3 regions of the Pseudomonas palleroniana genome follow, and region 1 is predicted to be linked to each of the others. Evidence: predicted binding sites of a transcription regulator. Region 1 holds the regulator's gene; each other region holds the start of a gene.
The links. Region 1 encodes sigma-54, which starts transcription at its own class of promoters, with help from an activator protein. Its sites were predicted from a motif close to ANTGGCATNNANNTTGCTNT; they were not measured.

Region 1 (10,593 bases):
TGGCGAGTGGAGGCATCGGTTTGATCAAGCAAGGCCAGAATCGCGTCAGTATCCTGATCGCGCATCAGCCTGCCGATAAACGCGATATGCCGTTTACGCGCGATATTCGCGGTGTGCTTGGGCGCATCCGCCAGCGCCCGGCGCATTTCGTCGGTCAGTGGCAGCTTCGCAATCAAGTCTTTCTTGAGCGTTGTAAGGCGCTCGCCCAAGTCAACCAGAGCATGCAGCTCGCGTTTGACCTGGGATTTGCTTTTCTCCCCATCGAGGGAGTCGTCGTAAGAATCAACCATGGTGGCAGTCCGCAAAGAAACGCCGCCATGATAACCAGTCGGGGGCCGCTTGTCCGGCCCGGTCGCTCGATGGCCTTAACCGAAAGCAGAATTTGAGTGGAGAAAACCATGAGTGCAGCCCAAAGCGTCGGTCCGCAAGCTTTACCGGCACTGCAGGAACAAGTCGAGCAGATCCTTGCCGAGGCCAAGCGCCAGGGGGCCAGCGCCTGTGAGGTGGCGGTGTCGCTGGAGCAAGGGCTGTCTACGTCGGTGCGTCAGCGCGAAGTGGAAACCGTCGAGTTCAACCGCGACCAGGGTTTTGGTATTACTTTGTATGTGGGGCAACGCAAGGGCTCGGCCAGCACGTCGGCCAGCGGCCCGGAGGCGATTCGCGAGACCGTCGCGGCTGCCTTGGCCATCGCCAAGCACACCTCTGAAGATGAAAGCTCGGGGTTGGCCGACAAAGCGTTGATGGCTAAGGACTTGAAGGATTTCGACCTGTTCCATGCCTGGGATATCACGCCTGAGCAAGCGATCGAGCAGGCGCTGAAGTGCGAAGCGGCTGCGTTTGACGCTGATGCCCGCATCAAGAACGCCGATGGCACCACCTTGAGTACGCATCAGGGCTGCCGCGTTTACGGTAACAGCCACGGTTTTATCGGTGGTTACGCGTCCACCCGTCATAGTTTGAGCTGCGTGATGATCGCCGAAGCCAATGGCCAGATGCAGCGTGATTACTGGTACGACGTGAATCGCCAGGGCGATCTGCTGGCGGACCCGGTCAGCATCGGCCAGCGCGCTGCACAACGCGCCGCCAGCCGCCTGGGTGCGCGCCCGGTGCCCACCTGTGAAGTGCCGGTGCTGTTTTCGGCGGAACTGGCTGGGGGGTTGTTCAGCAGTTTCCTGGGGGCGATTTCCGGCGGCAACCTGTACCGCAAGTCCTCGTTCCTTGAAGGCGCAATCGGCCAGAAGTTGTTCCCTGAGTGGATGACCATCGACGAGCGCCCTCACCTGATGCGTGCCATGGGCAGTTCGGCGTTCGACGGTGATGGCCTGGCGACGTATGCCAAGCCGTTTGTCGAGAAGGGCGAGCTGGTGTCCTACGTGCTGGGCACTTACGCCGGGCGCAAGCTTGGCTTGCCGAGTACTGCCAACTCCGGTGGCGTGCATAACCTCTTTGTGACTCACGGTGCCGAAGACCAGGCTGCCTTGCTGCGTCGTATGGGCCGGGGCCTGCTGGTGACCGAGTTGATGGGCCATGGTTTGAATATGGTGACGGGTGATTACTCTCGAGGCGCGGCGGGTTTCTGGGTGGAAAACGGTGAGATTCAGTTTGCCGTCCAGGAAGTGACCATTGCCGGCAATATGCGTGACATGTTCAAGCAGATCGTGGCAGTGGGTAATGACTTGGAGCTGCGCAGCAACATTCGCACGGGGTCGGTACTGATCGAGCGGATGACCGTCGCCGGCAGCTGATCACACAGCGCTTCATAAAAAAGCACGCCATCCCGAAGATGGCGTGCTTTTTTTTGGCTATGTAAAAGTCGAACTGAATTTCTCGTCTTGTTTTGATTCTTAATATCATTTAATAATGAATATCATTATCGAGCGAGTGTAGATCATGAGTTCTGTCCTGCATGAGGATCCGTACCTGGAAAGCTGGCGCTGGATGAGCCGTCAGATCCGCTGCGGCCTTGATCCCAATGAGCCTCGCCTGATCGAACATTACCTCAACGAAGGCCGATACCTGGCGTGCTGCACTGCGACCCATCCGTGGACGATCGCCGAAACCTCATTCCGTCTCTTGATCGACACCGCCAGTGATATCGCCTTGCCATGGCACTGGCGATCCCTGTGCCTGGATCAGGCATGGCGCCCATTGCGTGACCTGGAAAAACTCTCCCGCTGCGCCTGCCGCCTCAAGCGCTGGCAGACCTTTGCCTGGCAGTTGGCGACCTGCCAATTGCTGCCATCACTTTCTCACTCTGACCTGGTGCAAGGATCTAACGATGAGTAACACCCGTATCGAACGCGACAGCATGGGCGAACTTCAAGTACCTGCCGACGCGCTGTATGGCGCGCAGACCCAGCGCGCGGTGAACAATTTCCCAATCAGTCACCAGCGCATGCCGGCGCAATTCATTCGAGCCTTGATCCTGGCCAAGGTGGCTGCCGCCAAGGTCAATGTCGACCTCAAACAGATCAGCGAAGCACAGGGCAAGGCCATCGTCGATGCCGCCCAAGGCTTGCTCGAAGGTGATTTCATGCCGCACTTCCCGGTGGATATCTTCCAGACCGGGTCCGGCACCAGTTCCAACATGAATGCCAATGAAGTGATTGCAACTCTGGCCACCCGCTTGCTCGGTGAGGTAGTCAACCCCAACGATCATGTCAACTGCGGCCAGAGCAGCAACGACATCATCCCGACCACTATCCATGTCAGCGCCGCGTTGGTGCTGCATGAGCAAACGTTGCCAGCCCTGCTGCATCTGGTTCAGGTGATCGAGCAAAAGGCCGAAGCCGTCCATCCCTTCATCAAGACCGGCCGCACCCACCTGATGGACGCCATGCCGGTGCGCATGAGCCAGGTGCTCAACGGCTGGGCGCAGCAACTCAAGGCCAATATCGGGCATTTGCAGGACTTGCTGCCAAGCTTGCAGGCCCTGGCTCAAGGAGGCACGGCTGTCGGCACCGGGATCAACGCACACCCGGAGTTCGCTGCACGTTTCAGCCAGCAACTGAGTGGTTTGACCGGCGTGAAATTCACGCCAGGCAAGAACCTGTTTGCCCTGATCGGCTCCCAGGACACTGCCGTCGCCGTTTCCGGTCAATTGAAAGCCACCGCCGTCTCACTGATGAAAATCGCCAACGACCTGCGCTGGATGAACTCCGGTCCCCTCGCCGGGCTTGGCGAAATCGAGCTGGAAGGGCTGCAGCCGGGCTCCTCGATCATGCCGGGCAAGGTCAACCCGGTGATCCCGGAGGCGACCGCCATGGTGGCCGCGCAAGTGATTGGCAATGACTCGGTGATTACCGTCGCCGGCCAGTCGGGCAACTTCGAGCTGAACGTGATGCTGCCGATCATCGCCCAGAACCTGCTCAGCAGCCTTGAATTGCTGGCCAATTCCAGCCGATTGCTGGCGGACAAGGCTATCGCCAGCTTCAAGGTCAATGAGGCCAAGCTCAAGGAAGCGCTGTCGCGCAATCCGATCCTGGTCACCGCGCTCAACCCGATCATTGGTTACCAGAAGGCCGCCGAAATCGCCAAAAAAGCCTATCAACAAGGGCGACCGGTGATTGACGTAGCCCTTGAACACACTGACTTGCCCCGTAGTCAGCTGGAAATGCTGCTGGACCCGGTAAAACTCACGGCCGGCGGCGTGTAATCAACGACTCTGCTTTGGAGGCTCACCATGGAGCACTGGAAACGCACGATCGAACGCGCCAATCGCTGCTTTATGCAGGGTGAGTTGGTCGACGCCCGCGAGGCCTATTTGCAAGCGCTGGCCCTGGCTCAAGTGCTGTTTGAGCGCTGGGCGGATGCCGAAGAAGCAGTGGCGGCCTGCGTCATTTCCCATCACAACCTGGCGGACCTGCACCTGCGCCTGAACCAGCCGGAAGAAAGCGCGGAATACCTCTGCGCCATTCACCAACGCCTGTTGCAGACCCTGCAGGATCCGCGTCTGAGCCCGCAGTTGCGCGAGGCGGCGCTGCGCCAGAGCAGCAAGACCTATGTCGAGTTGTTGAATTTCATCAGCGATCACGGTGAATACCCACGTACTCATCGCTTGTTGGGCGGCGCTGCGACGCAACCGGATGCGTCGACCCGCAACAACCCTTATTACGGAGCGCATTGATATGACCTACACCTTGCCTGCCTTGCCTTATGCCTACGATGCCCTCGAGCCGCATATCGATGCACAGACCATGGAAATTCACTACACCAAGCATCACCAGACTTATATCAACAACCTCAACGCGGCGGTTGACGGGACTGAGTTCGCGGGCTGGCCGGTAGAGAAACTGGTGTCCAGCGTCCAGCAATTGCCTGAAACACTGCGCGCGGCAGTGATCAATCAGGGCGGCGGTCATGCCAACCACTCGCTGTTCTGGGCAGTGATGTCACCCAAGGGCGGCGGCCAGCCCGAGGGCGTGCTGGGCCGGGCTATCGACGAGCAATTGGGCGGCTTTGAGCGTTTCAAGGAAGCCTTTACCAAAGCCGCGCTGACCCGTTTCGGCAGTGGCTGGGCCTGGCTCAGTATCACTCCAGGCAAGACCCTGGTGGTGGAGAGCAGCGGCAATCAGGACAGCCCGTTGATGAGCGGCAATACGCCGATCCTCGGGCTGGATGTCTGGGAGCACGCCTACTACCTGCAGTATCAGAACCGTCGCCCGGAATACATCAATGCCTTCTACAGCGTCATCAACTGGCCGGAAGTCGCCGCTCGTTATCAGGCTGCCTTGGCCTGACCCTCACCTCCCTAAAACAAGATCCAAGGGTGACCAATGGGCACTGAAACACTGACGATCGGCAGCGGGCGCCTGTTTCGCTATGCGTTTGGCTCGCTGCTGCTATTGGCAGGTACTGCGTTGCTGGTAGCCCATGGGCTGGCCTGGTTGGGCCTGGAACCACGCATTCTGCGTGCCCTGCAGGGCGGGGCGATCTGTGCGCTTGGCACGGCGTTGGGGGCGGTCCCGGTGCTGGTGATTCGGCGCATGCCGGTCGCGCTGAGCGATTCCCTGCTGGGATTTGGTGCGGGGGTGATGTTGGCGGCGACCGCGTTCTCGTTGGTCGTGCCGGGTATCTCTGCCGCCCAGAACCTCGGGTTATCGCCCTGGGGCGCGAGCGGATTGATCAGCTTCGGCATCATGCTGGGTGCTTTCTGGCTGTATCTGGTTGATCGCAAGGTTTCTGGTGCCAGCCCCGAAATATTGGTGGGGACACCGGACAAGCCGGTAATCCCGCCGCGTATCTGGCTATTTGTGTTCGCGATCATTGCCCACAACATTCCGGAAGGTATGGCGGTGGGCGTCTCCGCTGGGGGTGGCGTACCCGATGCCGACAGTTTGGCCATGGGCATTGCCCTGCAGGACGTGCCTGAAGGTCTGGTGATAGCGCTGGTATTAGCGGGGGCAGGGATGTCACGGTTCAAGGCATTCTTGATCGGTGCTGCATCCGGGTTGGTCGAGCCTGTCTTTGCCGTGCTTTGCGCATGGCTGGTAAGCCTGGCCGAGGTGCTGTTGCCATTGGGGATGGCGTTGGCCGCCGGTGCGATGTTGCTGGTGGTAACCCATGAAGTGATCCCCGAATCGAGGCGCAATGGTCACGAAAAGCTCGCCAGCCTGGGGCTGTGTATCGGGTTTTGCCTGATGATGGTCATGGATACTGCGTTGGGGTGAAGCCGTTTCAGCTCCACGCAGTTTTCAACGGGTGGGTTTACTCACCCTCATCAAAGTAGTTGTTGATCAACTTCACCAAGGCGTCCATCGCTTCCTGTTCCTGCTCGCCTTCCGTCTTCAGGTGGATCCGGGTGCCCTTGCCGGCAGCCAGCATCATCATGGCCATGATGCTTTTGCCATCGACCATCGATTCCGGGGTGCGGCCGGCGCGAATCTGACAGGGGAACTGCCCGGCAACGCCGACGAATTTGGCGGAAGCCCGGGCGTGCAAGCCGAGCTTGTTGATGATTTCAATTTCCAGAGCGGGCATCGCGGGGGTGTTCCTTTCAGCTAAGGTCGCGGTGGCGAACCTGGACGTTCTTGAGGGTGTGTTGCAAAACCTGGCCCAGTCGTTCGGTCAAATAGACAGAGCGGTGATGGCCGCCGGTGCAACCAATGGCAATCGTGACATAGGCCCGATTGCTCGCGGCGAAGCGCGGCAACCATTTGAGCAGGTAAGTAGAGATATCCTGGAACATATCCTCTACATCCGGCTGTGCTGCAAGGTAGTCGATAACGGGTTGATCCAGCCCGGACTGGTCGCGCAGCTCTGGCTTCCAGTAGGGGTTAGGCAAGCAGCGGACATCGAACACCAGGTCGGCATCCACCGGCATGCCGCGCTTGAAGCCGAACGACTCCACGAGAAACGCGGTGCCGGGCTCGGGCTGGTTCAACAGGCGCAGCTTGATCGCGTCGCGTAGTTGGTACAGGTTGAGGCTGGTGGTGTTGATCTTCAGGTCGGCGAGGTCAATGATTGGCCCCAGCAACGTGGTTTCGTCCTCAATGGCTTCAGCCAGAGATCGATGTGGGCTGCTGAGCGGATGACGTCGACGGGTTTCCGAGAAGCGTTTGAGCAGCGTCTCTTCGTCGGCATCCAGATACAGCACGTCGCAATGAATGTGCTTGGCGCGTACTTCCTCGAGCAACTCCGGGAAGCGGGAGAGGTGGCTGGGCAGGTTGCGGGCGTCAATCGATACGGCCACCAACGGCTGCGCCAGTTCGGTATGGATCAACGCACGTTCCGCCAATTCAGGCAGCAGACCGGCGGGTAAGTTGTCGATGCAATAAAAACCGCTGTCCTCAAGAACATTGAGAGCGGTGCTTTTACCTGAGCCGGAACGGCCGCTGACGATGATCAAACGCATGATTACTGCCCGTTTTGTTCATCCAGGACAACCTGATAGAGCGCCTCGTTGCTGCTGGCGCTGCGTAGTTTGTCGCGTACTTCCTTGCGGTCGAGCATGCTGGCGATCTGCCGAAGCAGTTCCAGGTGTGCGTCGGTGGCGGCCTGTGGGACCAGTAGCACGAACAGCAGGTCGACCGGGGCGCCGTCGATGGCGTCGAAATCGATGGGCGCTTCCAAGTGCAGCAGGGCGCTCACGGGCGCTTCACAACCTTTGAGGCGGCAGTGCGGAATGGCGATGCCATTGCCAAAACCGGTAGAGCCGAGTTTTTCACGGGCAACCAGCGCCTCGAAGACATCCTGCATCTCCAGATCCGGCACTTCGCGGCTGATCAGGTTGGCAATTTGTTCGAGGGCTTTTTTCTTGCTGCCGCCCGGCACGTTCACAAGGGAACGGCCGGGGGTCAGGATGGTTTCAAGTCGGATCATGGGAGGGGCGTTAGCGACCTGTACCTTGCATCAGGTGCAGATTCTTTTCCTTATGCTTTATGAGTTGGCGGTCGAGCTTGTCGTAGAGCGAGTCGATCGCCGCGTACATGTCTTCATGTTCCGCATTGGCGACGAGCTTGGCATTCGGTACGTGCAGGGTGGCCTCGATTTTCTGCTTGAGCTTATCGACCTCCATGATGACCTGCACGTTGGTGATCTTGTCAAAATGCCCCGCAAGCTTGTTCAGCTTGCTTTCGGTGTATTCACGCAGGGGTTTGGTGACTTCCAGCTGGTGTCCACTGATGTTGACTTGCATACAGCTTCTCCTTCGTTGCCAGTGCATAAAGCGGCAGGCCGGGGTGCCTGCCACTGGAACGCTGTGGCCCGCCCGTCACATCAAACGCTTACGCTCGCTGGAAGGCGCGATCCCGAGGGACTCGCGGTACTTGGCGACGGTTCGACGGGCGACCTGAATGCCTTGTGCCTCCAGTAAACCAGCGATCTTACTGTCACTCAATGGCTTTTTCTGATTTTCCGCGGCAACCAGTTTTTTGATGATCGCGCGGATTGCCGTGGACGAGCATTCGCCGCCTTCGGAGGTGCTGACGTGGCTTGAGAAAAAGTATTTCAACTCATAAATACCCCGGGGGGTATGCATGAATTTTTGCGTGGTTACCCGGGAGATCGTCGACTCGTGCATGCCCACTGCTTCGGCGATATCGTGCAGCACAAGCGGTTTCATCGCTTCGTCGCCATACTCCAGGAAGCCGCGCTGATGCTCGACGATCTGGGTGGCCACTTTCATCAGGGTTTCGTTGCGGCTTTGCAGGCTCTTGATGAACCAGCGGGCTTCCTGCAGTTGGTTGCGCATGAAGGTGTTGTCGGCGCTGGTGTCGGCGCGGCGCACAAAGCCTGCATATTGCGGGTTGACTCGCAGGCGCGGCACCGACTCCTGGTTCAGCTCGACGAGCCAGCGCTCATTGTCCTTGCGCACGATTACGTCGGGCACGACATACTCGGCTTCGCTGGACTCGATCTGTGAGCCTGGGCGCGGGTTGAGGCTCTGTACCAGCTCGATCACCTGGCGCAGGTCGTCTTCCTTGAGCTTCATGCGGCGCATCAACTGGCTGTAGTCGCGGCTGCCCAGCAGGTCGATATAGTCGGTCACCAGGCGCTGGGCTTCGACCAGCCAAGGGGTCTTGGCGGGCAGCTGGCGCAATTGCAACAGCAGGCATTCGCTGAGTGTACGGGCACCGATGCCGGCGGGCTCGAACTGCTGGATGCGGTGCAGGACGGCTTCGATTTCGTCCAGTTCGATGTCCAGTTCCGGGTCGAATGCCTCGAGGATTTCATCAAGGGTTTCGTCCAGGTAGCCCTGGTTGTTGATGCAGTCGATCAGTGTTACGGCGATCAGGCGGTCGGTGTCGGACATCGGCGCCAGGTTCAACTGCCACAACAGATGGCTTTGCAGGCTCTCGCCGGCGGACGTGCGGGTGGTGAAGTCCCACTCGTCATCGTCGCTGCTGGGCAGGCTGCTGGCGCTGGTCTGGTAGACGTCTTCCCAGGCGGTATCCACGGGAAGCTCGTTGGGGATGCGTTCGTTCCATTCGCCGTCCTCGAGGTTGTCCACCGTAGGGGCGGTTTCCTGATAGGAGGGTTCCTGCACGTCGGAGTTGGGTTTTTGCTCGATGTTGTCGGCCAGCGGGTCCGTATTATCGAAGTCGTCGCCGTCTTCCTGGCGTTCGAGCATCGGATTGGACTCCAGGGCCTCCTGGATTTCCTGTTGCAGGTCCAGGGTCGACAATTGGAGCAGGCGGATGGCCTGTTGCAGCTGCGGTGTCATCGTCAGCTGCTGGCCCATTCTCAGGACTAGCGATGGTTTCATGGCAGGGGCTTAACACCTTATTCGCCGGCGCATTGCGCCATCCACGACAGGGCGCGTGAGCGCCAAACATAAGCAAATTATATGCCTGATATCGGGGGCTTTGCCTAGAGCGCGGTAACAATAAAAAGCCTGAGGTTTTTATTGACTACCGCGCGCATTGGCAATAGCCGTGACACCGCGGTGTTTACAAGCGGAACTCGTGGCCCAGGTACACTTCCTTGACCAGTTCGTTGGCCAGAATGGTCGCGGAGTCACCTTCGGCGATCAGTTGGCCATCGTTGACGATATAGGCGGTTTCACAGATATCCAGCGTCTCGCGAACGTTGTGATCGGTGATCAGTACGCCGATGCCCTTGGCCTTGAGGTGGTGGATGATCTGTTTGATGTCGCCAACCGAGATCGGGTCGACGCCGGCAAAGGGTTCGTCCAGCAGGATGAACTTCGGTGCGGTGGCCAGGGCGCGGGCGATCTCCACTCGGCGACGCTCACCACCGGACAGGCTCATGCCGAGGTTGTCGCGAATGTGGTTGATGTGGAATTCCTGCAGCAGGCTTTCCAGCTCTTTGCGGCGGCCATCACGGTCGAGTTCCTTGCGGGTCTCCAGGATCGCCATGATGTTGTCGGCCACCGACAGTTTGCGGAAGATCGACGCTTCCTGCGGAAGATAGCCGATGCCGGCCCGAGCACGACCGTGCATGGGCTGGTGGCTGACATCCAGGTCGTCGATCAGCACGCGACCCTGATCCGCCTGGACCAGGCCGACGATCATATAGAAGCAAGTGGTCTTGCCGGCACCGTTGGGGCCGAGCAAACCGACGATCTGGCCACTGTCGATCGACAAGCTGACGTCGCGCACGACCTGACGGCTTTTATAGGCCTTGGCCAGATGCTGGGCTTTCAGGGTTGCCATTACTCGGCCTTCTTCTTCGGCTGGATAACCATGTCGACACGCGGACGAGGTGCGCTGACCTTGTTGCCATTGGCGCGACCGGCGTTGGCGATCTGTTTCACGGTGTCATAGGTGATTTTTTCACCTTCCGTGGAGTTGCCGTCGGTGCTGATCACTTTGGCCTGGTCGATCAAAATGATGCGGTTTTGCTGGGCGTGGTACTGGATGGTCTTGCCGTAGCCCTTCATCGGTCCCGGATCGGTCGCGGCTTGCTTCTGCTCGAAGTAAGCCAGGTTGCCCACCGAGGTCACCACGTCGATGTCGCCAGCGGGGGTGCGAGTGAGCGTCACCGTGTTGCCGGTGATTTTCATCGAGCCCTGGGTAATGATCACATCGCCCGTGTAGGTAGCAATGCCTTTCTTGTCGTCCAATTGGGCATCGTTGGCCTGGATGTGGATCGGTTGCTGGCTATCGTTCGGCAGAGCCCAGGCGCTCACGC
Region 2 (10,593 bases), 2.7 Mb from region 1:
CGCCGACACATTGGCTCGCCACGCCGGCAGCGAGCCCACCAACGGCAGAAAAACTCTGCCCGGCCTCGGATGAGGCTGAAGGATATCAAGACAGTCAACAAGTGAGGGAAACACCCTATGAGAAGACTTAAGCGTGATCCGTTGGAAAGAGCATTTTTACGCGGATATCAATATGGCGTTCATGGAAAATCCCGTGAGCTTTGCCCTTTTACTCTACCGTCGGTACGCCAAGCCTGGATCAACGGCTGGCGAGAAGGACGCGGCGACAACTGGGACGGTATGACTGGCACTGCGGGCATCCACAGACTCAACGAACTTCACGCCGTCGGCTAATCAGGGCACTTAACTCCGACACGACACTTTTGAAGCTGTAATGAATTAACCACGCACGCCCCATTCGGGCGGCGGGCTTCGGCCCAGGGGCTCCTTATGGAGCCCTTTTTATTGCTGCTCTTGTAGTGAGCGGGCTTGCCCCGCGCTGCGGTGTGTCAGGTAAGTTTGAGCCGCCTGACACACCGCCGCGCGGGGCAAGCCCTAATGCCAGTCAGTTAAGCGATAGAACGGACGATGAATAACTTGTGGGAGGGGGCTTGCTCCCGATGAGGGTGTGCTAGCCAGCAGTTTATCGACTGACCCACCGCTATCGGGAGCAAGCCCCCTCCCACAGTGACAGCGTTAAGCCTTAACTGACTGGCATTAGGGCGAGCCCGCTCACTACAAAGAGCGCGGTGAGCTCAGCGCGACGCAAGCCCGCTCGCCGCGATCGCATCCACCGCCTCGCGAATCAGTGCCGGCCCTTTGTAGATGAAACCGGAGTACAACTGCACCAGACTGGCGCCGGCCGCGATCTTCTCGGCAGCATGCTTGCCTTCGGTGATACCGCCCACGGCAATGATCGGCAAACGCCCGGCCAGCTCAGCCGCCAGCACCTTGACGATGTGCGTGCTCTTGTCCCGTACCGGCGCACCCGACAGGCCACCCGCCTCATCCCCATGCGCCAGACCCTCAACACCGACGCGGCTGAGGGTCGTGTTGGTCGCGATCACCGCGTCCATGCCCGAGTCCATCAGGGCCTGAGCCACCAGCACGGTTTCTTCATCACTCATGTCCGGGGCAATCTTGATTGCCAAAGGCACGCGCTTGCCATGACGCACCGCCAGGTCTTCCTGGCGCTGGCGCAAGGCTTCGAGCAATTGCTTGAGGGAGTCACCGAACTGCAGGCTGCGCAGGCCCGGGGTATTCGGCGAACTGACGTTGACGGTGACGTAGCTGGCATGGGCGTAGACCTTGTCCAGGCAGATCAGGTAGTCATCCACCGCACGCTCCACGGGCGTGTCGAAGTTCTTGCCGATATTGATCCCCAGGACGCCCTTGTACTTCGCCGCCTGCACCCGCGACAGCAGATGATCGACCCCCAGGTTGTTGAAGCCCATGCGGTTGATGATCGCCTCGGCTTCCGGCAGGCGGAAGATGCGTGGCTTGGGGTTACCCGGCTGCGGGCGCGGGGTCACGGTGCCGATTTCGACAAAGCCGAAACCCAGCTGCGCAAAACCGTCGATGGCCGCGCCGTTCTTGTCCAGGCCCGCAGCCAAGCCGACCGGGTTAGGGAACTCGAGCCCCATCACCGACACCGGCACTTTCGCCGCAGCCTTGCATACCAGGCCATTGAGACCCAGGCGGCCACCGGCACCGATCAAGTCCAGGGACAGATCATGGGAGGTTTCCGGGGAAAGTTTGAACAACAGCTGGCGGGCCAGGGTATACATGGGCGGGCTAGACTCGGATGGCGGCGAAAGGTGGCGGCGATTATAGCCGGGGTCATAGGCCGCATGCGAGGCGTGCGGCCCAATCGTCAGTAGCGATTGGCGACCAACGCCTCATAGCGCGCCCAGATCTTCTGCGCGTATTGCAGGCGCAATGCATCGCGCTTGGGCCCTGCCCCCGCCCCCACGTTGTATGAGCCGACAGCCGTCCAGTTGTAGCCGAAGCGTTGGATAAACTCGGCGAGTATCGAGGCGCCGACCTCGACAGACAGGCAAGGCTCATTCAGCAGCCGCTCTTCGGTGATGCCCAGCTTGCGCAAGCGCGGCAAATGAATGCTGTTGATCTGCATCAAGCCGATATCACGCGTGCCATTACGGTTGGCGTAGTTCATCGCCCCGGCACGATAACCCGACTCGACGGCAGCAATGGCCTGGAGCAACTCCGGTTCGAGGTCATAGCGACCGGCAACCTCCTCCCAGCAATAAGCCAACGCCGTCTGGCTGCCCATCAACAGGCTCAACAACACGGCTTGGCCCCACCGCTTATACATGGCTCAACTGCCCACAGCCCGGACACACGTGCGTCAATCGCCCACGCTCAGACCCTTCAACCTGCACCGGACAGGTAAAACGATAGCCTCGGCCGTAGATCGTCTTGATAAACGCCTTGTCGCCGCGCAAATGCTTGCGCAAGGCATAGATGCAGCGCGTGAGTGACTCCTCAGCCACTTCCCCGCGGGGCCACACCCGCTCCAGCAAACGGTCCTTGGTCACCAGCGTGCCGGCCGAGGCCAGCAGCAATCGCAGCACCTGCCCCTCCTTGGGTGGCAACTGAATATCCGCCTCCCCGCCTGTCAACCGGCCATCAGGGTGCAGGGTCCAGTGAGCAAAGACGAGGGTCTGCGTCGCGAGCTCAATCATCACGGGCATGCGTACCTCTGCATCCGACTACTGACATTCCAATCCTTATTTCCTGTACCGGCTCGCCGCCAACCTCACGACTATAAAAACCTGTCTTACGGCCCGCGTTAGGAAAAAACCCATTCGAACGGCGCTTTTTGGCCACTCCCGGTAAGACAATTCGCTGCCGAGCGAATAAACCACGCTGGTTCACGGAGGCGGCTCGCGCCCGGGTCGGACAAACGCACGCTGCACGCGCTCATACTGCGCCGCAGTCAAGGGCGGCGGCCCAGACGCCGGCGTGGGCTCACCTTGAGCCATGCCCACTCGCCAGACCGAAATCTCATTCGGTCGCTTGGGGACATCCAGTTCGGCAACCAGCTTTTCGATCAGCCGCACCTGGACAGGCTTGCCCTTGATCAACAGGCTGTTGGTATCCGGGTAGGCGGTCAGGGCAAGGCTCCCGTCGGCCAGTAACCTTTTCTGCTCGCTGGACAACAGCGCCAGAATCATTGATGCCATCCCCGGCGAACGCACCGGGTTGGCGCCGGCCCCGTATTGGCGATCCTCCACATGCGTGTTGAACACCTGCACCACTGCCAATGAGAACTTACCCAGGCGCACATCTCGGCGTGGCCGGTCCATCAATTGGGCCAGCCGCAACACTTGCTCGACATAGTTCGGCGGCCCCCACACATAAAACGTGCGCGCCCCGTTCTCACGCAGCGGATAGCGCGACTCATCCAACCCCGTACGCCGCATTGCCCGACGCATCGCGTCGACAGCAATATGGCGCAGCCCTACCGCCAGGCTTCTCGCCTCTGCGGCAGCGTAGACGTACAGCCCTTGCCCATCGCTATGCCAGATCAGGTCTTCCTGCCGGGCCAGCGCCTCCAGGGCCTGTTGCGGCGCGCTGAAATCGAACGTCCCGCTCACCCGTCTGCCAGACGCTTCCCGGCTGGTCACGACAGGCATGCCCAGTGCCACCGACAGCTCGCCCAACAGCGCCTGTAGGCTTTCATCCCTGGCCTGATAAGCCTCGGCCCGGGCCGCGAAACTGCCCAGCAACAGCACCGCGCACAACAGCCCGTTGCGCAACCGGAGGCGGAGCCTCGTTGCAGGGAAATCAGCATGCACCTTGGGTTTTCCTCGGCAGAGCGGCGTTAAGAGGCGGCCATACTGAAAGGCAGGCAGCGCTCAATCTTGATGAAAAACTGACGGCAGCCCGTGGCATGTGCCTTGCTATGCACTCTGTATCTGAGCGCGCACCAACGACGGAGCGGGCTTACGGACAAAGGCGTCGTTACCCTGCAATGGCCTGCGCGGCCATCTGTAGGAACGGCGCTTTTTTGTGAGAGAAAAAGGTAGGTGTTGATGAAGAGTTCAGATCCGCTGGCCTGGGTCAACGGCAGCGACGCTCCGGAAAAAAGCAGCCTCGACCTGGGCTTCATGGCCTTGACCGATTGCGCCTCCCTGGTGGTCGCGGCCACTCAGGGGTTTGCCCAGCCGTATGGGCTCACACTCAACCTCAAGCGCCAGGCATCCTGGGCCACTCTGCGCGACAAACTGGTCAGCGGCGAGCTGGACGCCGCCCACAGCCTGTACGGGCTGATCTATGCGGTACACCTGGGCATTGGCGGCGTAACGCCTACCGAGATGGCCGTGCTGATGGGGCTCAACCAGAACGGTCAGAGCATCAACCTGTCCCCCGCTTTGCAGCAGCAAGGCGTGGTCACTCCTGAGGCATTGGAACGCCACGTGCACCAAAGCCGAACAAAACTGACATTCGCCCAGACCTTTCCCACAGGCACCCACGCCATGTGGCTGTATTACTGGCTGGCGAGCCAGGGCATTCATCCCCTTAAGGATGTCGACAGCGTGGTCGTACCGCCGCCGCAGATGGTCGCGCACCTGCAAGCCGGGCGAATCGATGGTTTTTGTGTCGGCGAACCCTGGTGCGCCAGCGCGGTACAACAGCGCCAGGGCTTTACGCTGGCTACGACCCAGGCGATCTGGCCGGACCACCCGGAAAAAGTGCTCGGCTGCACCCAAGCCTTCGTCGACCAGTACCCCAACACGGCGCGTGTGCTGGTGATGGCCATCCTGGAAGCCAGCCGCTTCATCGAAAACAGCCAGGAAAACCGGCGCTCCACCGCACAGCTGCTCAGCGCCCGCGACTACCTCGACGCACCGCTCGATTGCATAGAGCCGCGTCTGCTCGGTGTGTATGACGATGGCCTGGGCAACCGTTGGCAAGATCCCCACGGGTTGCGCTTTTTCGCCGAGGGCGAGGTGAACCTGCCGTACCTGTCCGACGGCATGTGGTTCATGACCCAATTCCGCCGCTGGGGCCTGCTGCGGGAAGACCCCGACTACCTCGGCACGGCGCGTCAGGTGCAGCAACTGAAGCTGTATCGCCAAGCCGCCCAAGCGGTGGGCGTGCACGCGAACAACGAAGACATGCGCAGCAGCCAGTTGATCGACGGCAAGGTCTGGGACGGCTCCGATCCCGCCGCTTACGCTCGCAGCTTCCGCCTGCACGCCATGGCCGAACCTGCGAACCGCCAGGCTCTGCGCTGACAGGAGGTGCCCGATGTTGCGAATCCTGTTGATCAACGACACCCCGAGCAAGGTCGGCCGGCTCAAGGCCGCACTGACCGAGGCCGGTTTCGAGGTAATCGATGAGTCCGGCCTGACCATCGACCTGCCCGCGCGCGTCGAAACGGTGCGCCCGGATGTGATCCTGATCGATACCGAGTCGCCCGGCCGCGATGTGATGGAGCAAGTGGTGTTGTTAAGCCGCGATCAGCCACGGCCGATCGTGATGTTCACCGACGAGCATGATCCGAGTGTGATGCGCCAGGCGATCAAGTCCGGCGTCAGCGCCTATATCGTCGAAGGTATCCAGGCCCAGCGCCTGCAACCGATCCTCGACGTGGCCATGGCGCGCTTTGAGAGCGACCAGGCCCTGCGCGCCCAGCTCCAGGCGCGTGACCAGCAGTTGGCCGAGCGCAAACGCATCGAACTGGCCAAGGGCATGCTGATGAAAATGAAGCACTGTAATGAAGAAGAGGCCTACACCCTGATGCGCCGCCAAGCCATGAGCCGCCAGCAAAAACTGATTCAGGTGGCGGAACAGATCATCGCCATGAGCGAGTTGCTTGGCTGAACTGGCGCAGCTCTTGCTAAGCATTCATCACAGGTAACCAACGGCGGTTGCCCCTCCACGACAAAGACGTCGCCCACCCGGTTTGCCCTCGCAAACCCGGTGGCGGCGTTTTTTCGTTTTGGCCCCAGCGCATGGGGCGGATGGGGCGGCCACGGTCGGCAGCTCCATCACTCGGCCTTCTTACAGACTCCCAACCGTTGAGGTGCGTGATGAAATCAAGCTTCTGGAAATCCGGGCACACCCCGACCCTGTTCGCCGCGTTCCTGTATTTCGACCTGAGTTTCATGGTGTGGTACCTGCTCGGCCCGCTGGCGGTGCAAATCGCCGCCGACCTGCACCTGACCACCCAACAACGCGGCCTGGTGGTGGCCACGCCGATCCTGGCGGGCGCGGCTCTGCGCTTTGTCATGGGCATGCTGGCCGACAGGCTGTCGCCCAAGACCGCCGGACTGATTGGCCAGGTGATTGTGATCAGTGCCTTGTTCGGTGCCTGGAAACTGGGGATCCACAGCTACGAACAAGCCTTGTTGCTGGGCGTATTCCTGGGCATGGCCGGTGCGTCGTTTGCAGTGGCGCTGCCCTTGGCGTCCCAATGGTACCCTGCGGAACACCAGGGCAAGGCCATGGGCATCGCCGGCGCAGGTAACTCAGGCACGGTGTTCGCCGCCTTGCTGGCACCGGTCCTCGCGGCGGCGTTCGGCTGGAGCAACGTGTTCGGCTTTGCGCTGATTCCGTTGGTGCTGACCCTGATCGTCTTCGCCTGGCTCGCCCGCAACGCCCCTGAACGCCCGAAACCCAAAGCCATGGCCGATTACTTCAAGGCGCTGGGCGACCGTGACAGTTGGTGGTTCATGTTCTTTTACAGCGTGACGTTCGGCGGTTTTATCGGCCTGGCCAGCGCCCTGCCCGGCTACTTCAACGACCAGTACGGCCTGAGCCCGGTGACCGCCGGCTACTACACCGCCGCCTGTGTCTTCGGCGGCAGCCTGATGCGCCCGCTGGGCGGTGCCCTGGCTGACCGTTTCGGCGGGATTCGCACCCTGCTCGGCATGTACAGCGTGGCCGCGATCTGCATCGCCGCGGTGGGCTTCAACCTGCCCAGTTCCTACGCTGCATTGGCGCTTTTCGTGTGCACCATGCTCGGCCTCGGTGCCGGTAACGGTGCGGTGTTCCAGTTGGTGCCCCAGCGCTTTCGCCGTGAGATCGGCGTGATGACCGGCCTGATCGGTATGGCCGGCGGCATCGGTGGTTTCGCCCTGGCGGCGGGCATGGGTGCGATCAAGCAAAGCACCGGCAGTTATCAGATGGCACTGTGGTTGTTCGCCAGCCTTGGCGTATTGGCCTGGTTCGGCCTGTACGGCGTCAAACGGCGCTGGAGAACCACCTGGGGCTCGGCTGCCGTGACCGCCGCGCGCGTCTGATGAGCCTGCAACTGAGCGTCGCCCAGGCCAGCGCCATCGGCCCACGGGCGGAAAACCAGGACGCACTGCGGGTGGTCACTCCCGTGGCGGAGTTGGCCGCAAGCAAAGGCTATTTATGTGCCATGGCCGATGGCGTCAGCCAATGTGCCGACGGCGGCCTGGCCGCACGCTCGACCTTGCAGGCCCTGGCCCTGGACTACTACGCCACGCCGCAAACCTGGGGCGTGGCCCAGGCGCTCGAACGGTTACTGCTCGCCCAGAATCGCTGGCTGCAAGCCAATGGCGGCGGCCAGCCGTTGCTGACCACCCTCAGCGCCCTGGTGTTTCGTGGGCAACGTTTCACCCTGGCCCATGTGGGAGACTGCCGGGTGTATCGCTGGCTCGACGACCAATTGTTGCGCATCAGCGAAGATCACGTGTGGGAACAACCGGGCATGCAGCATGTGCTCAAGCGTGCCCTCGGCCTGGACCAACACCTGGTGCTGGATTTTCTCGACGGCGAACTGCGTGCAGGCGAATGCTTCCTGCTGCTCAGCGATGGCGTCTGGGCCACCCTGGGCGACCACAGCATCCGTGCCATCCTGCGTGAGCAAAGCGATCTCGATACGGCGGTCAATACCCTGGTCAACGCCGCGCACCTGGCCGGCAGCCTGGACAATGCCAGCGCCCTGCTGGTGCGTGTCGACCAACTCGGCGGCGCCACGCTCGGCGATGCGTTGGTGCAGTTGCAGCAATGGCCGTTGCCGCCGCTGCTGAAAGCCGGGCAACGGTTTGAAGGCTGGCAGGTTGAAGGGGTGCTGGCACAAAGTCGACAGTCCTTGCTGTACCGGGTGCACGACACCCAGCAGCAGCCGTGGTTACTGAAAACCCTGCCGCTGGACTGCGACGATGACAGCGATGCGGGCCAGGCTCTGCTGTCGGAAGAATGGTTTCTGCGCCGGGTGGCCGGGCGCGCCTTTCCTGAAGTTCACGCGGCCGGCGGCCGTCAGCATTTGTACTATGTGATGCGTGAATATCCGGGGCAGACCCTGGCCGAGCTGTTCCGGCGCCAGGGCCCTCTGCCCCTGGCCCAATGGCAATCCATTGCCGAGCGTTTGCTGCGCGCGGTGGGCCTGTTGCACCGGCGGCAGATCCTGCACCGCGACATCAAGCCGGAAAACCTGTTGCTGGGCGACGATGGTGAGCTGCGTGTGCTGGATTTCGGCTTGGCCTACTGCCCGGGGCTCTCGGAAGACCGCGCCCACCTGCTGCCCGGCACGCCAAGCTTTATTGCGCCCGAGGCGTTTAACGGCGAACGCCCTACCGCCCAGCAGGATTTGTATAGCGTTGGCGTCAGCCTGTATTACCTGCTGACGGGGCACTACCCCTACGGCGAGATCGAAGCTTTCCAACGCCCCCGATTCACCCAGGCCATCAGCGCCAGCCGCTATCGCCCTGACCTGCCGGACTGGCTTCCGCTCAGCCTGGAGCGAGCCGTGGCGGCGTCACCCGCGCAACGTTATGAAACCGCCGAAGAATGGCTGCTGGTGCTGGAACAGGCCGAGCGCCGTGAGTTGAGCGTGCGGCCACGCCCGCTGCTGGAGCGTGAACCGCTGAAAGTCTGGCAAACCCTGGCGATGCTCTCGTTGCTGATCAATCTGGTGCTGGGCTACTGGCTGCTGCACCACTAGAGGGCGATTCGTCCTCGCCGTTCGACAGTAAACCCAATAAAACCGGGGGTGGGCCAACTTGGCACAGCCACTGCATTAACTGATTCAAGAACATACATATAGCCCGCCCTTCAACGTTGAAGGGCGAGCTTCCCGAGAGAACGGGACCGGACAAAGGCGTCCTCGCTAGATCACTGGCGGGGGCGCCTTTTTTGTTTGCGCACGATTTGTCGAGCCATTGCGGAGAACGACATGAAAAAACTCAAATTGGTCATGATCGGCAACGGCATGGCCGGGGTTCGCACCCTGGAAGAATTACTCAAGCTGAGCAGCGAGCTTTACGACATCACCGTGTTCGGCGCCGAGCCGCATCCCAATTACAACCGCATCCTGCTATCGCCGGTGCTCGCCGGTGAACAGACCTTCGAAGAGATCGTACTCAACGACCTGAGCTGGTACCTGGACAACGACATCAAGCTGCTGCTCAACCGCAAAGTGGTGCAGATCGATCGCGTCAAACGCATCGTCATCGCCGAGGACGGCACCGAGGCAGAGTACGATCGCCTGCTGATCGCCACCGGCTCCACGCCATTTATCCTGCCGATTCCCGGCAACACCTTGCAGGGCGTGATCGGCTATCGCGACATTGCCGACACCCAAGCCATGATCGACACCGCCAAGACCCACAAGCACGCGGTGGTCATCGGCGGCGGCCTGCTCGGCCTGGAGGCCGCCAATGGCCTGATGCTGCGCGGTATGCAGGTGACCGTGGTGCATATCGGCGAATGGCTGCTGGAGCGGCAACTGGACAAGACCAGCGGCCAGTTGTTGCAAACCGAATTGGAAAGCCGTGGCCTGGTGTTTCGCCTGTGCGAACAGACCCAGGCCCTGCACGACGCCGGCAATGGTCGCGTCGGCTCGGTGCAGTTCAAGAACGGCGACATCATCCCGGCCGACCTGGTGGTAATGGCGGCCGGCATCCGCCCCAACACCGAACTCGCGGAAAAATCCGGCATCCCCTGCAACCGTGGGATTCTGGTCAACGATACCCTGCAAACCTATGACCCGCGCATCTACGCCATCGGCGAATGCGCCAACCATCGGGGTACCGCTTACGGCCTGGTCGCGCCGCTGTTCGAACAGGCCAAGGTCTGCGCCAATCATCTGGCCCAACTCGGCTTTGCCACTTACAAAGGCTCGGTCACGTCGACCAAGTTGAAAGTCACCGGTATCGACCTGTTCTCCGCCGGCGATTTCATGGGCGGCGAAGGCACCGAGACCATCACCCTCTCCGACCCGATTGGCGGCGTGTACAAGAAACTGGTGATCAAGGACGACATCCTGGTCGGCGCCTGCCTGTACGGCGACACCGCCGACGGGGGTTGGTATTTCCGGCAGATCCGTGAGAACCACGCCATCAGCGAGATCCGCGATCACCTGATGTTTGGCGAAAACGCGCTGGGAGACGTCGGCCATCAAGGCCAGGACAAGGCCATGAGCATGGCCGACAACGCCGAGGTCTGCGGCTGCAACGGCGTGTGCAAGGGCACCATCGTCAAGGCGATTCAGGAACACGGGTTGTTCAGCGTCGACGACGTCAAAAAACACACCAAGGCCGCCAGCTCCTGCGGTTCCTGCGCCGGGCTGGTGGAACAGATCCTGATCAACACCGTGGGCGGCGCCGCCGACGT
Region 3 (10,593 bases), 2.5 Mb from region 1:
CGCTGTTTCGCTTTGTGCCTGGCGGTGGCAGCTCTGCCGCTGGCGATCCTGACCCAGGTACCATTGGAGGTGCTGTTTGTCGCGGGTTTCCTGTGTTCGTTGGTGCAGTTCTGCCTTTACCCACTGGCCGTGGCGTTTTCCAATGACCATGTCGAAGGGGACCGTCGGGTATCGCTGACTGCCATGCTGCTGGTGACCTACGGCATCGGCGCCAGTGTCGGGCCGCTGTTGGCGGGCGTGGTGATGAAGTTGTTTGGCAGCCATATGCTGTACGCGTTTTTCAGCCTGTGCGCGCTGATTCTGGTCTGGCGTATCCGTCCGAAAGCCGTGACTAACCTGCATCAGGTTGATGATGCTCCGCTGCACCACGTAGCGATGCCCGACAGCATGTCCAGTTCACCCTTGGTGGCTGCGCTCGATCCTCGTGTCGATGAGGCGGTGGTGCAGGAGCAGATGCAAACCACCGTAGCTGAGCCTGGGGCCGACGCTAATCCGCAAGCACCGACCGAGGGGGATGCACTGGATACTCCACCCGAGCATCCAGACCCGGATAATCATCCTCATGACCTGAGCAAGGCACGCCCCTGAATATAAAAACGGGCAGATCCCATCAGGATCTGCCCGTTTTTTGACGCGAGTTTCAAGGCTTAAAAATCATCATCCTTGTCGAAGCGTCTCGCTTCACGCTGCAGCTGATACACAAACCGTTCTACCTGGCGCTGCACCAGGCCGCTCATGTTATGAAAGCGCACGCCGGCGAAAGTGGTATTGATCTTGTCTTCGAAGTGCAGATAACGCAGTTCGACGGACGTGCTCATGCTGCCAAAGGGCAGGGCAGCGATAAAGCGGTCATACACCTGACCCAGTTGCAGGCGCTCGGATATGTCGCCTTCAAAGCGCAGCTTGCAGCCGGTAGCGGAAATATCCAGTAGCTTGCCACTGATAGGGGCCTTGAGCTTTTCGCCGCCCAGCTCGATGTTCACCAGCTGTGCCAGCTTCAACGCAGCGCGGAAGGCATTGCGTCGCTGATGATAGACCACTTCGCCAGGTATGCTACCGGTGTAAATGCGGTGACCACCTTTCTCGCTGATGGCCAGCGTACCGTTGCTTTCCCAGGCAACCCGCACACCCTCATGAAAGCCTTCAATGCGGAAGGACTCGCCATTCTCGAGGTAGCGTTCGCCATCGCGGGGAATCATTTCGTCCAAGGCCAGCGTCTTGCTGTCCCGGTCAACGTCTACCAGGTAGCTTTGAAAGCGCTGGCTGCGCTCGTGGAAAGTGATGATCAGTGGATCATGGCTTTCCTGCAGCATTCGCAAAGTACTGGCGATTTCCAGAGGCGTGGTGAGGACCTTTGGTGGCTGCGGGGCATCTTCCGCATTAAGGGCGTTGAACACGGTTCTTCCATCTCCAGACAAAATACGACTACACGCAAGAAGGGGCATTTTGCCAGTATGTAGCGTGCCTTGGATAGGCGCGCGGTGAACCGGCGTCAGGCTTGGCTGCGGGTGCTTGGTTTGACCAGGCGCGAGGTCGAGCCTTGGGCGTTGTAGAGGGCCGGAGGTTCTCCGCCGTGGAGTATGCGCAACTGGTTGGCGGTCGTGGCTTGCTGAAGCTGGATCGACTGACCGTTGAGCAGGTTGGCTTCCTGGCACTGGGCGAGCAATTGATTGAGCGCGCTACTCTGGGTCAGTAGTTGATCACCGACCGAGGAATGGCTGGCCAGTTGGGCAAGGCCGTCGTGATCAGCCGGCAGGCCCAGGCTGATGAGAATTTCGCTGCGCTTCTTGCCGTGTTGTTCAAGCAGCACAATCAGCGACTGTTTGCGTGCCAGGATTTCTTCCAGCAAACGCATATCCCGGCCATACAGGGCCAGGGATTCCTCTTTGAGCAACTCGAGCAAATGTTGCGTCGGCGCCAGATCATCAATGATCAGTTGGAGCAAATGTTCGTCGTGGTGCATGGCTGGCCTTGGGTTTTAAGCGTCCAAAAGCCCAGCGCAGGCCTTTGCCTAGCGCTCGGCTTCGAAGTTAAGCAGCTTGCTGGCTACACGGTTGCTGTCGACTTTATAGCTGCCATCGGCGATAGCCTGTTTCAACTCGGCCACACGGGCTTTATTGACAACCGGTTGATCGCGCAGCGAGTCAGTGACCTTCTGCAACTGTTGAGCCTCATTGCTCAGGTGTACCGATTCCCCGCTCTGGCTGACACCGGCCGGTTCTGCCTTGGTAGGCGCAGGCTGGGACTTGGCTTCTACACTGTCCTTGGCACCACCGGTGCGCGTAGAACCGGGCAAAGCCGGGGCGTTATTCAAACGACTGAAATCAATGACCATGTTAAAAAACCTCTGGGTATTTGGACGCTTGCCATGTTTTCGGCCATACCCGGATAAACTTTAGGCGCGATTGAGAATAAACCTGAATGCGCGGATGTTCAGCCCACAGTGTAGGAAAAGCCAGCGTCCTATGCCAGTGAACTCTATAACGCCACCTCGACTTGTCCCGGTGCGGTCACCTGCGCCTTGATCACACGGTTGGAGTTGAGGTTCTTGACGCGAATCTGTTCGCTCATGCCGCCGTTGGACAGTGCCTCCCCCGGCATTTTTACTGTCAATGCGCCGCTACTGGCGGAAATCACCACCTGATCCCCCTTGCGAATCACCTCGGCCTGTTCCAGATGGACCAGCGTGATGACTTGATCGGTAACCATTGGTCGGGTCAATTTCTGCCCGATGGCTTGGTCCACCGATGTGAGATAGCCCTGGTTGATCTGGCTGATATCACGTTCGCGCAGGGCAACATCTTCGAAGCCGATGATGCCGGTGCGCTTCAGCGGGCGTGTCACCACCACGACATCGCGGAACAATTTGACTTGAGCGGGCACGAACACCGTCCAGGGCGAAGCGCCTTCACAACGGACTTTGACCGTGACGCGACCAATAGGCTGGGCAGGGCTTTCCAAGGTGGCAGTCAATTCCTTGTCGCACATTGGCATGCGCAGGCGAGGGTCTAACTGGTTGACTTGGATCTCGTAGCGTCCCGGCGTTTGTGTGGTTGTCAGATAATCTTCTACAGTGAACTCAAGAAAGCCCTGAGTGACGCCGATAAGTAGATCAGGCAATGTGACGTTGTCGGCACGGGTCGTAGCGCCTGCCGTCAAGGCAAGCAAAACCATCGTGGCGCAGAGCAGTCTGCGGTAGCGAGGGCGGGGGTGTCGGGAAACTGTCGTTTTAATGTCCATGGCCAATAAATAGCAAAGCTCGTGCCGTTTCGTGTTAGGGCGCGCGCCGCCTTGTAGGTATGGCCCAAGGTTTTAGCGTAGGAGTGCAGGCATGGCAGGTGTAATGGATTCAGTAAACCAGCGTACACAGCTGGTAGGGCAGAATCGCCTGGAGTTGTTGCTTTTTCGCCTGGACGGCAGCCAGCTATATGGCATCAACGTGTTTAAAGTTCGGGAAGTGTTGCAGTGTCCCAAATTGACGATCATGCCCAAATCCAGCCCTGTGGTGTGTGGTGTAGCCAACATCCGTGGTGCGACCATCCCGATTCTTGACCTGGCACTGGCCACAGGTTCCGCCGGTTTGCAGGACCGCGGAAGCCCGTTCGTGATCATCACGGAATACAACACCAAGACCCAGGGTTTCCTGGTGCGCTCGGTGGAACGTATCGTCAACATGAACTGGGAAGAGATCCATCCGCCACCCAAGGGCACTGGGCGCGATCACTACCTCACGGCGGTGACGCGGGTTGATAACCAGTTGGTGGAAATCATCGACGTGGAGAAGATCCTCGCCGAAGTGGCGCCGACCTCGGAGTCTATCTCGGTAGGCGTGGTCGACGCGGAAACCGCGCACAAGGCGGTATCCCTGCGCGTACTGACCGTGGATGACTCCTCGGTCGCTCGCAAGCAGGTCACGCGTTGTCTGCAAACCGTTGGCGTGGACGTGGTGGCTCTTAATGATGGTCGCCAGGCGCTGGATTACCTGCGTAACCTGGTCGATGAGGGCAAGAAGCCGGAAGAGGAGTTCTTGATGATGATTTCCGACATCGAGATGCCGGAAATGGATGGTTATACCCTCACGGCCGAAATACGCAGCGATCCACGCATGCAAAAATTGCATATCATCCTGCATACTTCATTGTCGGGTGTATTCAATCAGGCAATGGTCAAGAAGGTCGGCGCTGATGACTTCCTGGCCAAATTCCGCCCTGATGACCTGGCATCCCGGGTAGTCGACCGGATCAAGGCTGCAGATCACGGCTAGGGGATTTCCCTAGCGATCACACGATTTAAGAGGCGGTATCATTGTCTACGGGTAATTTGGATTTCGAACAGTTCCGGGTCTTCCTGGAAAAGGCCTGTGGCATATTGCTCGGTGAAAACAAGCAGTACCTGGTATCCAGCCGTCTCAACAAGCTGATGGAGCAGCAGGGTATCAAGTCGCTGGGCGAGTTGGTTCAGCGCATCCAGGGACAGCCGCGCAGTGGGCTCAAGGAAATGGTGGTCGATGCGATGACCACCAACGAGACCCTATGGTTTCGCGACACCTACCCCTTTGAGGTGCTCAAGAGCAAAGTGCTGCCGGAGGCTATCAAGGCCAGCCCGGGCCAGCGCCTGCGCATCTGGTCGGCGGCGTGCTCTTCGGGGCAGGAACCGTATTCGATCTCGATGTCTATCGATGAGTTTGAGCGAACCAACATGGGCCAGCTGAAGGCGGGGGCACAAATTGTTGCCACCGACTTGTCCGGCACCATGCTGACCAATTGCAAGACCGGCGAATACGACAGCCTTGCTCTGGGGCGTGGGCTTTCCCAGGAGCGCCTGCAGCGTTACTTTGAGCCTAAAGGGGCAGGGCGATGGGCGGTCAAGGCGCCGATCAAGAATCGCGTGGAGTTTCGCTCGTTCAACCTGCTCGACAGCTATGCCAGTCTGGGCAAGTTTGACATGGTGTTTTGCCGCAACGTGCTGATCTATTTCTCGGCCGAAGTGAAGAAAGACATCCTGTTGCGCATCCACGGCACCCTCAAGCGTGGCGGCTACCTGTTCCTGGGGGCTTCAGAAGCGTTGAACGGTTTGCCGGATCATTACCAGATGGTGCAATGCAGCCCTGGGATCATCTACCAGGCGAAGTGATGCACCCTTGAACAAAAAAATGGGAGGCCCCACACAGGCCTCCCATTTTTTCGCCTCAAAGCGGCAACATGCATTGCCGCTTTACTGGCTTCACGCGGAAGTCCATTGCCGCTTTTCTGGCATTGCCGCTTAACAGCATCCAGCAAACCCTTGAAATACGGGCCTTCGAAGAATTGGCATGAGCCTTGCTATAACCCAGATACGAAAAGCAGGTCAGCCTAAAGGTTTCCGCCATGAGCATCAGCTTCGATAAAGCGCTCGGTATCCACGAACAAGCCCTGGGCTTCCGCGCCCAGCGTGCCGAAGTCCTGGCCAACAACATTACCAACGCCGACACCCCGAACTACAAGGCTCGGGATCTGGATTTCTCCGCTGTGCTCGCGGCGCAGCAGGACAAGACCAAGAACGGCACCTTTGCCTTGAATATGACCAATAGCCGGCATATCGAAGCACAGGGCCTGAGCAGTGGTGATGAGGCGTTGTTGTATCGCACGCCGATGCAACCGTCGATCGACCAGAACACCGTCGACGCCCAGCTGGAGCAATCGGCCTATGCCGAGAACTCGGTGAACTTTCAGGCCAGCTTCACCCTGCTCAACAGTAAATTCAAAGGGCTGATGTCAGCCCTGCGTGGAGAGTAAGCCATGTCCCTGTCCAGTGTTTTCAATATTGCCGGCAGTGGCATGAGCGCGCAGACCACGCGTTTGAACACCGTCGCCAGTAACATCGCCAACGCCGAGACCGTGTCTTCGAGCATCGACCAGACCTACCGCGCCCGTCACCCGGTGTTCGCCACCATGTTCCAAGGTGGCCAGGGCAACGGCAGCGATTCGCTGTTCCAGAATCAGGATGCCGCAGGCTCCGGCGTGCAGGTGTTGGGTGTGGTCGAAGACCAGAGCAACCTTGAGGCCCGCTACGAGCCCAACCACCCTGCTGCGAACGAAAAGGGCTACGTGTACTACCCCAACGTCAACGTGGTCGAGGAAATGGCTGACATGATCTCCGCCAGCCGCTCGTTCCAGACCAATGCGGAAATGATGAACACCGCCAAAACCATGATGCAGAAGGTCCTGACCCTGGGTCAGTGATAAGGGGCGCCAAATAATGGCCATTGTTGATACCACTAATCCAGCCAACACGCCGGTTCAGGACCTGTTCAATACCAAGGTCAAGACGGCGACAGACAACAGCAGTCTCAATAACGCTGCCAAGGCCGCCACGGGTAACCAGGCACTGGGCAAGGATGCGTTCATGCAACTGCTGGTGACCCAACTGAAAAACCAGAACCCGCTGTCGCCCCAGGATAACGGCGCGTTCGTGGCGCAACTGGCCCAGTTCAGCAGCCTGGAAGGCATCAACACCCTGAATGACTCGGTGAATGCGATCTCCAGCAACTTCAGCTCGTCGCAGGCGCTGCAAGCCTCGTCGTTGGTCGGGCGCTCGATCATCACCCAGACCGACAAAGCGTTGGTCGATACCAGCAAGAGCATGACCGGCTCGGTGGCGGTGACGGCAGCGACGGGTAACGTCTCCGTCAAGATCACCGACAAGGATGGGAACGTGGTGCGCACCATCGATATGGGCGCCCAGAGTGCCGGTAATAGCAGCTTTATCTGGGACGGCAAGAACGACAAGGGTGAAGTCGCTCCAACGGGCACCTACACCTTCAACGCCACCTACAAGAATGACAAGGGCGACTCTGCTGCCCTGTTGACTTCGCTGCCCGCCACGGTGACCAGCGTGACATTGAGCAAGACCGGCGGCGAGATGCTGCTCAACCTTGCAGGTGGCATGGGCAGCGTCAAGCTGTCGCAAATTCAGACTATCGGTACATAGAGCCGGCTAAATACGGCAGAGGGAGAGAAACATGTCTTTTAATATCGGCCTTAGCGGCCTCTATGCGGCCAACAAACAGCTGGACGTGACCGGTAACAACATCGCCAACGTTGCGACCACCGGCTTCAAAACGTCGCGTGCAGAATTCGCCGACATCTACGCAGCTTCCAAGCTGGGTACTGGCCAGAACAGTGTCGGCAGCGGTGTGAGCCTGGCAGCCGTGTCCCAGCAATTCACCCAGGGTGATGTCGTCGGCAGCGGCGGCCTGTTGGATATGGCGATCCAGGGGGGCGGCTTCTTCGTCCAGAAGGGCAGTGACGGGTCGCTGGAATACACCCGTAACGGTTCCTTCCACTCGGATAAAGACGGCTTCATCGTCAACAACACCGGTACCTCGCGCTTGCAAGGCTACGCGGCGGATGCCAATGGCAACATTATCAAGGGCGCCCTGACCGACTTGCAATTGAACCTGTCGAACCTGCCGCCCAAGGCCTCCACCAAAGTGGACTCCCAAAGCAACCTGAACTCATCGTCGCCGGTGATCGACCAGACGGCCACACCGTTCGATCCCACCAAGTCCGAAACCTTCACGACCCAATACAACACCACCTTGTATGATAATCAGGGCAACTCACATTCGATGGTGCAGTACCTGGTCAAGACCGGTGGCAATACCTGGAATTCCTACACCCTAATCGATGGCCGCAACCCCGATGGTACGGCGCCGACGGGCACGGGCTCCACACCGCCGGTTGCTTCGACCTTGAGCTTTGACGGCGCAGGCAAACTCACCGGGATCGTTACTGGTGGCGCGTCCAGCACTACGCTGACCATTGCCAACTGGACCCCAGGTACAGTGACCAATGGTGTGTGGACGCCAAACGGCGCGACGGCCAACCCGACCGGTATCGCCATCAACATGGCTAACATCACCCAGTACAACTCGGCCACCTACCGTAACCCACCGGTCACCGATGGTTACGCCACCGGCCAGATTACCGGCTTGAACATTGATGGTAGCGGCGTGCTGTTCGCAACATTCAGCAACCAGCAGAGCAAGGCGATCGGCCAGCTCTCCTTGGCCAGCTTCAACAACGAGCAAGGCCTGCAGCCGGCCGGCAGCACCACCTGGAAAGAGACCTTCGCCTCGGGCCAGCCGGGTTATGACAACCCGCAAGCCGGTACCCTGGGTTCGATCGTATCCAAATCCCTGGAGAGCTCCAACGTCAACCTGACCAACGAGCTGGTGGACCTGATCAAGGCCCAGAGCAACTATCAGGCGAACGCCAAGACCATCTCCACCCAGAGCACGATCATGCAAACCATTATCCAGATGACCTGATGCATCTGGGTTGGCATGCAGTCTGAACAGGCCCCTCGTTTGAGGGGCTTTTTTTTGCGTGGGAAAACGCCCGCTGAGGAGTAAAGGAATGCTGTGGAACGCCTGAGTCCTGAATCGCCACTGAGTAGGCCAGTGACTCAATGGAGAGGCTTGGGAATGTGGAATTCAGGTGTAGTGGGGTTCGAATATGGGCGCGTGGGTTCCACGCCGGGTGTAGTGCCAGCACCGTCGCCACCTGTCGCGCCTGTTGATGAAGCGGGTGCGATCAAGAAGCTGCTCAACGAGCTGTTTGACGCCGAGCAAGGTTCCAAGTCCCAGACGGCCCGGGACGTGCGCGACAAACTCAATGCGCTGCGCGAGAAGCTGGGCGACGAGAAATTCAAGGCGCTGATTGACGAGCTGATCGCAGAGGCTTCCGCGCAGTTTCGTGAGTTTCTCAAGCGACTGTTGAAGGAATGGTTTCCGGATGCGGATGACGCCCCGCCCAGCCCATCACCGGTGTCGCCAGGCAGTGGTGGTCGTGGTCCTGGCGTGCCTAGAAGCGATTTCGGCCCCAGTGAATCCATGAGCAACAAGCCCATTACCGAAGGGGCGAAACATTTCAACTACAAGCCGGACTACAGTAATCCGGGGAAGAAACCGGACAACATCTGGAGTGGGTTCAGTCAGGGGCCGGACGGCAATTGCATCACGGTTTCCGCGATAAAGGCGGCGATGATGCAGTACGGCCAGAAGCCCACCGATGTGTACAAAGAGGTCAAGGAAAATGGCGACGGTTATGACGTGACCATGCGCGATGGCTTCAAGCTGTACTTGTCCAAGGGCGAGTTGCAACTTGCAGCGCGAGAGGCACGCTTCAGGGGGGATGACCCGCAAATGATGACCGACGCAAACTTCATGTATGCCGTGAGCGCAAAGCGGGCTCAAATGGAAAACAACGATGGCACTGCCGGACGCAGTTACCGGGCTGCATTGAACAGCTTGAACAACGGGGAAGACAGCCGGGAAGGTTTGGATCGTTTGGGGCTCAAAGGACGTTACCGGCCGGCAACTGACTCGGACTTGAGAAACAGCAAGGTGGGCACGGTGGAGTACAACGGTCACTCGATGGCCGTGATCAATGGCCGGATCGAGCTGTGGGGGCAGCGAGGTGGAGCGCCCAGGTCGGGGCTGGCGACCGTCTTGTTCTAAGCGGCCTGTCCGACTAAAGAAAACCCCCGAAAAGAAAACCCCCGATAAACCCCATTGCAGCCAGGGTCTATCGGGGGTTTTTCAATCCCGGCTGTTCAAGCCCGGGACCGGTTCAGCTTATTGGCAAGCTTCGCAATCCGGCTCATCGATCGCGCAAGCCTTTGGCACGGGGGCCGGGCCGGCTGGCGCTGCGAGAACCGAATCATCACCGTGGTTACCGCTGGAAACAGCGTTCAGCTTACCGGTGTTGATGGTCGACTTCTCGGTGCTGGTCGCGGCCAGGGCACGGAGGTAGTAAGTGGTTTTCAGGCCACGGTACCAAGCCATGCGGTAGGTCACGTCCAGCTTCTTGCCCGATGCACCGGCGATGTACAGGTTCAGCGACTGCGCCTGGTCGATCCACTTCTGACGACGGCTGGCGGCGTCAACGATCCACTTGGTGTCCACTTCGAAGGCCGTCGCGTAGAGCTCTTTGAGTTCTTGCGGGATGCGCTCGATCTGCTGCACGGAACCGTCGTAGTACTTCAGGTCGTTGATCATGACCGAGTCCCACAGGCCGCGGGCCTTGAGGTCGCGAACCAGGTACGGGTTGATCACGGTGAATTCGCCCGACAGGTTCGATTTCACATACAGGTTCTGGTAGGTCGGTTCGATCGACTGCGACACGCCGGTGATGTTGGCGATGGTGGCGGTCGGTGCGATGGCCATGATGTTGGAGTTACGAATGCCTTTCTGCACACGGGCACGTACCGGTGCCCAGTCCAGGGTTTCTTTCAGGTCAACGTCGATGTACTTCTGGCCACGGGCTTCGATCAGGATCTGTTGCGAGTCCAGCGGCAGGATGCCCTTGGACCACAGCGAACCCTGGAACGTCTCGTAGGCACCGCGCTCGTCGGCCAGGTCGCAGGACGCCTGGATCGCGTAGTAGCTGACCGCTTCCATGGACTTGTCGGCGAACTCGACCGCGGCATCCGAACCGTACGGAATGTGCTGCAGGTACAGCGCGTCCTGGAAGCCCATGATGCCCAGGCCCACTGGACGGTGCTTGAAGTTGGAGTTCTGCGCCTGTGGTACCGAGTAGTAGTTGATGT

Region 2: MJP36_RS10090 (CmpA/NrtA family ABC transporter substrate-binding protein) is a predicted target of sigma-54. The motif match lies at 3,890-3,909, and genes of this name have one in related genera.
Region 3: flgB (flagellar basal body rod protein FlgB) is a predicted target of sigma-54. The motif match lies at 5,306-5,325, and genes of this name have one in related genera.

The regions. Positions count from the first base shown of each region.
Region 1 covers NZ_CP092411.1:5,685,183-5,695,775, reverse strand. Annotated here, with positions in the region: gene yjgA (ribosome biogenesis factor YjgA) at 1-290, opposite strand, end outside; gene pmbA (metalloprotease PmbA) at 399-1,745, shown strand; gene MJP36_RS25615 (hypothetical protein) at 1,891-2,286, shown strand; gene MJP36_RS25610 (class II fumarate hydratase) at 2,279-3,655, shown strand; gene MJP36_RS25605 (hypothetical protein) at 3,683-4,126, shown strand; gene MJP36_RS25600 (superoxide dismutase) at 4,128-4,739, shown strand; gene MJP36_RS25595 (ZIP family metal transporter) at 4,776-5,669, shown strand; gene MJP36_RS25590 (HPr family phosphocarrier protein) at 5,707-5,979, opposite strand; gene rapZ (RNase adapter RapZ) at 5,996-6,853, opposite strand; gene ptsN (PTS IIA-like nitrogen regulatory protein PtsN) at 6,856-7,320, opposite strand; gene hpf (ribosome hibernation-promoting factor, HPF/YfiA family) at 7,331-7,636, opposite strand; gene MJP36_RS25570 (RNA polymerase factor sigma-54) at 7,712-9,205, opposite strand; gene lptB (LPS export ABC transporter ATP-binding protein) at 9,390-10,115, opposite strand; gene lptA (lipopolysaccharide transport periplasmic protein LptA) at 10,115-10,593, opposite strand, start outside.
Region 2 covers NZ_CP092411.1:2,186,761-2,197,353, reverse strand. Annotated here, with positions in the region: gene rmf (ribosome modulation factor) at 118-333, shown strand; gene MJP36_RS10110 (quinone-dependent dihydroorotate dehydrogenase) at 735-1,766, opposite strand; gene MJP36_RS10105 (transglycosylase SLT domain-containing protein) at 1,853-2,314, opposite strand; gene MJP36_RS10100 (winged helix-turn-helix domain-containing protein) at 2,307-2,693, opposite strand; gene MJP36_RS10095 (secretin N-terminal domain-containing protein) at 2,874-3,761, opposite strand; gene MJP36_RS10090 (CmpA/NrtA family ABC transporter substrate-binding protein) at 4,038-5,243, shown strand; gene MJP36_RS10085 (ANTAR domain-containing response regulator) at 5,257-5,832, shown strand; gene MJP36_RS10080 (nitrate/nitrite transporter) at 6,042-7,253, shown strand; gene MJP36_RS10075 (bifunctional protein-serine/threonine kinase/phosphatase) at 7,253-8,923, shown strand; gene nirB (nitrite reductase large subunit NirB) at 9,155-10,593, shown strand, end outside.
Region 3 covers NZ_CP092411.1:2,015,069-2,025,661, forward strand. Annotated here, with positions in the region: gene MJP36_RS09200 (MFS transporter) at 1-588, shown strand, start outside; gene MJP36_RS09205 (flagellar brake protein) at 648-1,397, opposite strand; gene MJP36_RS09210 (flagellar protein FlgN) at 1,493-1,963, opposite strand; gene flgM (flagellar biosynthesis anti-sigma factor FlgM) at 2,012-2,335, opposite strand; gene flgA (flagellar basal body P-ring formation chaperone FlgA) at 2,479-3,240, opposite strand; gene MJP36_RS09225 (chemotaxis protein CheV) at 3,332-4,264, shown strand; gene cheR (protein-glutamate O-methyltransferase CheR) at 4,306-5,133, shown strand; gene flgB (flagellar basal body rod protein FlgB) at 5,367-5,774, shown strand; gene flgC (flagellar basal body rod protein FlgC) at 5,778-6,221, shown strand; gene flgD (flagellar hook assembly protein FlgD) at 6,238-6,969, shown strand; gene flgE (flagellar hook protein FlgE) at 7,001-8,311, shown strand; gene MJP36_RS09255 (hypothetical protein) at 8,468-9,502, shown strand; gene MJP36_RS09260 (ribonucleoside-diphosphate reductase subunit alpha) at 9,620-10,593, opposite strand, start outside.